DNA from 3 places in the Shewanella sp. HL-SH4 genome. Region 3 is predicted to be linked to each of the others. Evidence: predicted binding sites of a transcription regulator. Region 3 holds the regulator's gene; each other region holds the start of a gene.
The links. Region 3 encodes ArgR, which controls arginine synthesis, uptake and breakdown. Its sites were predicted from a motif close to ANTGAATANNTATTCANT; they were not measured.

Region 1 (2,279 bases), 250 kb from region 3:
GTAAGAATACGGTCTTTAGTGATGACGTAACGAGAAGGGCGTAGGCCATTACGGTCAACTGCACAAGCCGCATAACGACCATTGGTCATTACGATACCCGCAGGGCCATCCCATGGCTCCATGTGCATAGAGTTAAAGTCATAAAATGCTTTTAATTCATCATCCATTTCTGGATTTGACTGCCATGCTGGTGGAATAAGCAAACGCATTGCGCGGTATAAATCCATTCCGCCAGATAACAACATTTCTAGCATGTTATCTAAAGAGGATGAATCAGAACCGGTTTCATTCACAAAGGGAGCCGCTTGTTGTAAATCAGGCAACAAAGGTGAATTAAACTTATAAGCACGTGCACGGGCCCATTGGCGGTTACCAGTAATGGTATTAATTTCACCATTGTGGGCTAAATAACGAAACGGTTGTGCTAAAGGCCACTTAGGCGAGGTGTTAGTTGAAAAGCGCTGGTGAAATAAACAAATCGCGCTTTTTAATCTGATGTCGGCAAGATCGCTATAAAATGACGGTAAATCAGCAGGCATCATCAAGCCTTTGTAGACAATGACTTGACCCGATAAACTGGCAACATAAAAATCATCGTCATTGGTAATTTGTTGTTCAAGACGACGACGCGCCATATACAAGCGGCGTTCTAAATCTTTTTCACGCCAACCTACAGGTGCATTTATTAGTACCTGGTAAATTTGCGGTAAACTGTTGCGACCAATTTCGCCCAGTACATCTGGATTCACAGGCACTTTACGCCAGCCGGCAACACTTAATGTTTCTCGTTGTAATTCTTTTTCTAAAATAAACTTAGCTTCGTCAGCTTTTTGCTGATCTTGACTTAGAAAAAACATGCCCACAGCAAACTTACGGCTTAAGTGCCAGTCATTTTCAGCTGCTATTGCTTCAAAAAATTCGGTTGGCATTTGCATTAATAGACCACAGCCATCACCTGTACGTCCATCGGCTGCAATACCACCACGATGTTTCATGCGATCGAGTCCATGAATTGCAGTGCGCACGATTCTATGGCTGGCGTCGCCATCCATTTGCGCAATCAATCCAAACCCGCAATTGTCCCGCTCGAAACTGGGATGATATAAGCTCATACAAAAAACCCCCTAAAACCTCTAACTAGATACGACTCGGGGTAAATGTGAAGAAATTCCATAGATATGCACCCGAACCTCTCAAATTAAACTGAGTTTGTACAAAGGTCAAACGCAATTATTGCATGGTTGTGAAATTTTATTACTAAATAACTGTAATATTGCATCAGGTTTACGTTAACGTAAACTGTGTTATTTTCTGTATAACCTTATGAATAAAAAGAATTTTAGAATGTCTGTTTATATTTAATAACTTTTTAGTAACAACTGCCTTGAATTGTTTTTGAAATAAAAATAGTGAATTTTATTTCAAATACAGTCTCAATGGCCACCAATTGGTTTTTTGACTAAATATTCACTTTTAGTAATTTAAAATATGCTGATTTTGTTTAAAACATTAACCCAAAGGCGATATGACCTCGATTTTATCAGTGGTTGTGTTGGTTTTCTTTGATTCAAATCTAAAACAACTGTTTGATTTACTTTAATACCTCGAGCTGTTTTGTTTCTAAAATAGCTTAATTAGATGCTTAGCTCTATGTTATTTGAAGGTCGAGTTAATGCCGCTAGTTAATGAGATAAAATGGACCGTATAACTCAGTAATAAAAGGCGTGAAAGCTATTATCAGACTATATTAAGTTTGTTTCGCTGCTATTACGCTGTTCAATTTTCATCATCTTAAACCTAGATTATAGTGCGAATTGTTAAGATGTTTTTTTAAGCATGGGATAAGGTTGTTTATTTAATTGTTATCAAAATGTTGCACTTAGCAGGTTTGAGAGGCTTACATCTAGCAAAGCTTGCATAGGGGCAAGGACGGGGTATTATAAAGCTAATTTTATAGGCTTAGACTTAGAATTTTAAATTAATTAGAGGTGCCCTAAATGTCCGTAACGCCGTTAGATGCAATTTTGGATTTGAACACGCTTGAGCAATACATCAGTGCAATCGGTGCTGGTACATTATTGAAAAGTGTTGTGTTGTTCGAACAATTGATGCCTGAGTATCTTGGTTGTTTGATTAAAGCTAACGATGACGGTGATAAAGAGGCCTTGTGTTCTGAAGCGCATAAGTTTAAAGGTGCAGCGGGTTCTGTTGGTTTAAAGCGTATTCAACAGTTTGCTCAGCTGCTACAGCATGGCGAAGAAGCTAAGTGGGCAGATGAA
Region 2 (2,279 bases), 580 kb from region 3:
TATTTGATTATAAATCTAGTGCCAATATTTTTGAGCGACGTTGATAGTTATACAACTGCTTTTTCTTACCGGGTAATGCTTCTACTTCTACAATGTTGAAGCCATGCTCTAAAAACCAGTGAATACTGCGCGTTGTTAAGGCAAATAGGCGTGAATAACCACGAACACGCGCTTGACCAATAATGTTGTTTAACAACACGCTGCCTCGGTCTGCATCTCGGTAGTCAGGATGAACAACTAAACAGGCAAACTCACCGGCATTGTCTTCTTCAAATGGATATAACGCGGCACAACCAATAACTAAGTTATCGCGTTCGATCAGCATAAATTGCTCGATTTCCATCTCTAACTGTTCACGTGAGCGACGCACTAAAATACCTTGCTCTTCTAATGGACGAATAAGATTCAATACTCCACCAATATCACCAATAGTTGCGCGGCGTAAGCGCTCTGCGCTTTCTGTGACAATTTGGGTACCAATCCCTTCGCGGGAGAACAGTTCTTGAAGTAAGGCACCATCATCTAAATAACTGACTAAATGACAACGTGGTACACCATTACGACAAGCATCAATACTGGCTTTAACAAACGCTGTAATGCCGGTACAAGCTGAACCATTTTGTTCCATTTTGGCTAAATGCTCTATGGCTTGATTTGGCATCAGTTCAGCAATCGCATTGCCATTTTCATCAGACAGGCCATTGGTTTCACTAAAACCAATAATTTTATCCGCTTTTAGTTTTACAGCAACCTGGGTTGCCACTTCTTCTGCGGTTAAATTAAAGCTTTCGCCCGTAACAGAAGCCGCTATTGGTCCCATTAAAATTATACAATTATTTTCTAACTGGCGCTTTAAGCCTTGAGTGTCGATACGGCGAACTTTGCCGCTTAAACAAAAATCAACACCATCGTCGACCCCTAAAGGCTGAGCAATCACAAAATTACCGCAGACTAAGTTGATTTGTGCATTTTGCATTGGCGTATTGCCAAGGCTCATGGATAAGCGCGCAGTAATATCAAACTGAACGGCTCCGGCAACTTGTTTGATTACCTTTAAGGTATCTTCATCTGTAATACGCACACCATTATGGTAAGCAGGCTCAATCCCCGCGGCCTGAAGGCCCGCATCTATTTGCGGCCTTGCACCATAAACAAGAACAATTTTAATCCCGAGAGAATGTAATAGCGCCACATCATTCAAAATGCCGCGAAAGTGATTATTCGCTAGCGCTTCCCCGCCTAACATGACCACAAACGTTTTACCGCGGTGGGCGTTAACATAAGGAGCAGAATGACGAAATCCATCAACCAGTTCTGTAGTTCTCACAGGCAAATTCACCTCATTAAATAATTAAGTTTCTGTATTGTGATGTAGGACACCCCTAAGACATCACATTTTATGCGATCCTATTGCATTTTAATTCACTAGAACAGCATTTATTATCACTTAGGGGAAAATAAAAATTCGTTAGCAAGTGTAAAAACTATAGGACGGCGATTTAGTTAAAGTCTTTAAGCCATTAGTATAGCTTACTTTATTGCAGACATAAAAAAAGCCCCAATAAAGGGGCTTTTTAAAAGAGGCATAAATCAATTACTTGATTTTAGCTTCTTTGTACATAACGTGCTGACGGATAACAGGATCAAATTTCATGATCTCCATTTTCTCAGGCATGTTACGCTTATTTTTTTCAGTAGTGTAGAAGTGACCAGTTTTAGCACTAGAGACTAATTTGATCTTCTCACGATTACCTTTAGATTTAGCCATTTTCTATTATACCTTTTCGCCACGAGCACGAAGTTCTTTAACAACAACTTCAATGCCTCTTTTGTCGATAATACGGATACCTTTAGTAGATACACGTAGTTGCACGAAGCGTTTTTCTTCTTCTAACCAAAAACGGTGGTTTTGTAGGTTAGGTAAAAAACGACGACGAGTCGAATTTTTAGCGTGCGAACGGTTGTTACCAACCATAGGCTTCTTGCCAGTTACTTGGCATACTCTTGACATGTCAATCTTCTCCAAAACAAATTTTTAACGCTCGAGCATTAATGTGCCTCGTATGGCCGTCGCCCGAGGCACAAAGAGGGCGCATTTTATACACGATTAGCTACATAAGATCAAGTAGTGATTAACACATCCATCCTCGCTCAGCGAAGGATACTATCTCTTTATCACCCACAACCATATGATCTAACAAAGAAACATCGATAGTTTCTAATGCAATTTTTATTCGCTCAGTTATTCGCCGATCAGCTTGGCTGGGCTCTGCAATGCC
Region 3 (2,279 bases):
GGCGTCATCATTGTTAAACCTAGGCCAATAAGGCTCGCCACCATCAACATTCCCTGAGCACGCTGGCTAGATTCGGTAAAAATCAGTAAATAGCTGCCCGCAAATAACAGTAATGACCCTAAGTAATGAAGCCCTTTTAACCATTTAATCATATCGATTTCTCACTAATAGGCCGATGACGTGTTATCACTTTGACACAGTATCAAGTAGAATAGCTTCAATTGAAGCAATCCAGGCAAATACAGTAAACATGATAAAGCATTTTTTAGGCGCCGCAGCAGTTATTTTTTCATTAAGCGCATGCCAAAGTTATTCAGATATTGATAACACCACAACACTTGTTGGCCAGTGGCATATTGAATCCGTGCTGTCAGAACCAACTATTGATTACAGTCCTGCAAAATTAGTTTTTTCTGACAACGGTCAGTTAACAGGCAACACTAGTTGTAATCCATTTATGGGCCAATATTCACTTAAAAATGATTTGCTGACGCTTTCACCCGCGGGCTCAACCCGCAAAGCTTGTATCGAAGCACTCATGGTACAAGAACAAAGAGTGATGCAAGCACTACCTTTAGTTTATAGCGCCAAGCTTAATCAAAATAAGTTACGTTTAGTCAATAAAAGCGGCCAAACCATTATGGTGCTAAGCAAATTAAACAAATAGCTTAACCTTCCCAACTTGTGACTAAGTAAACTATTTACTACACTTCACACAGTGCTTTAAATTGAATTTATATTCACAAAAAATGGATTTTTCTTGACTCATGATTCATTTCTATTCAAAATGTAGCGTTTTTTTGAATAACAACTATAAGAAGAAAATACAATATGCCAACCAATAAAAATCAGGATGATCTGGTCAGAACATTTAAAGCAATCTTAAAAGAAGAACGCTTTGGCAGCCAAAGTGAAATCGTTAATGCGCTTCAGGCTGAAGGATTTGGCAATATTAACCAATCTAAAGTATCGCGAATGCTGAGCAAATTTGGCGCAGTAAGAACCCGTAATGCCAAACAAGAAATGGTTTATTGCTTACCTGCTGAATTAGGCGTGCCAACAGCAGGCAGCCCGCTGAAGAATTTGGTACTTGATGTTGACCATAACCAAGCAATGATAGTGGTACGTACCAGCCCTGGTGCCGCCCAGTTAATTGCACGGTTATTAGACTCAATAGGCAAACCTGAGGGTATTCTAGGCACTATTGCCGGTGACGATACTATCTTTATTAGCCCTTCAAGCATCAAAACAATTGATGATACGCTTGAAACGGTTAAGTCTCTGTTTAACTTCACTGAGTAACTGCTTAGTTATACTAAAAAGCAGCTGTTGGCTATCATTGAATCCCGAAATATCAATGCTTGCCACTAAATACCCAATAAAAAAGCAATGCTTTGGCATTGCTTTTTTATTGGGTATTTTTGTTAACAGCGACGGCTAATAATCATTATTAATGACAGCCGCTACTCATCTACCGTAGACATTACTCTTCTTCCCACTGGGTGAGAAAATCCAGTGAAGGTGCAAAAAAAGATGACCCGGTTAATGCTTTAGTAAACAGCATTAAATGGTCATGGTTACCATGCCCATCACCATAAATCATGCTACGTAGCATTTGCTCAAAGTTATCAGGTGTCTTGCAGCTAGAGATAAACATAAGTCCCTGCTCTTTAACTGAGCCGTATGGCATACTTTGACGTAAAATTTCCATAGTATTGCCATCAGCATCTTTTAAATTAACCCGTTTGGTATGGCTGGTTAACGGCTTATCGGCTGATTCATATTCAATATCATCTTGTTTAGTCCGGCCGAAAATATCTTCTTGCTTCTTAACAGGCAAACGTTGCCACTTACTTAAATTGTGAGCAAATTTCTGAACATGGATATAGCTACCTGACTTAAATTCAGGATCTTCCTCTGCCACCAAAGCCACCTGTTGACGATGACGACCTTTAGGATTTTCAGTACCATCAACAAAGCCAGTTAAATCTCGGCTATCCATAAAACGGAAACCGCGCTCCTCATCAACCAGCTCAACCAAATCTTCAAACATTTGGTTAATTTCATTGGCTACCAGGTGCAAAATATCGAAACGATCACAGCGAATATGAACAAATAAATCATATTCGATAGCCGGTGCATCACGATTCCCCTCATTCATTGCTGGGAAAGGTTTTAACAGTGCGGGGCGGGCCTGCGGATAATATGTATCCCAAAAATTAGCCCCAATACCAACAAAGCCATTAAAGGCACTATCAGCATATTGATCTGTTAGCTCA

Region 1: the regulator ArgR is predicted to act here: its motif matches at 1,168-1,185, upstream of gltB (glutamate synthase large subunit).
Region 2: the regulator ArgR is predicted to act here: its motif matches at 1,410-1,427, upstream of argA (amino-acid N-acetyltransferase).

The regions. Positions count from the first base shown of each region.
Region 1 is NZ_CP195037.1:1,008,535-1,010,813, reverse strand. Features, by position in the region: gene gltB (glutamate synthase large subunit) at 1-1,112, opposite strand, end outside; gene ACRWQL_RS05420 (Hpt domain-containing protein) at 1,998-2,279, shown strand, end outside.
Region 2 is NZ_CP195037.1:1,839,323-1,841,601, forward strand. Features, by position in the region: gene argA (amino-acid N-acetyltransferase) at 8-1,327, opposite strand; gene rpmG (50S ribosomal protein L33) at 1,595-1,768, opposite strand; gene rpmB (50S ribosomal protein L28) at 1,775-2,011, opposite strand; gene radC (RadC family protein) at 2,133-2,279, opposite strand, start outside.
Region 3 is NZ_CP195037.1:1,263,458-1,265,736, forward strand. Features, by position in the region: gene ACRWQL_RS06450 (hypothetical protein) at 1-152, opposite strand, end outside; gene ACRWQL_RS06455 (META domain-containing protein) at 251-667, shown strand; gene argR (transcriptional regulator ArgR) at 832-1,302, shown strand; gene ACRWQL_RS06465 (Dyp-type peroxidase) at 1,484-2,279, opposite strand, start outside.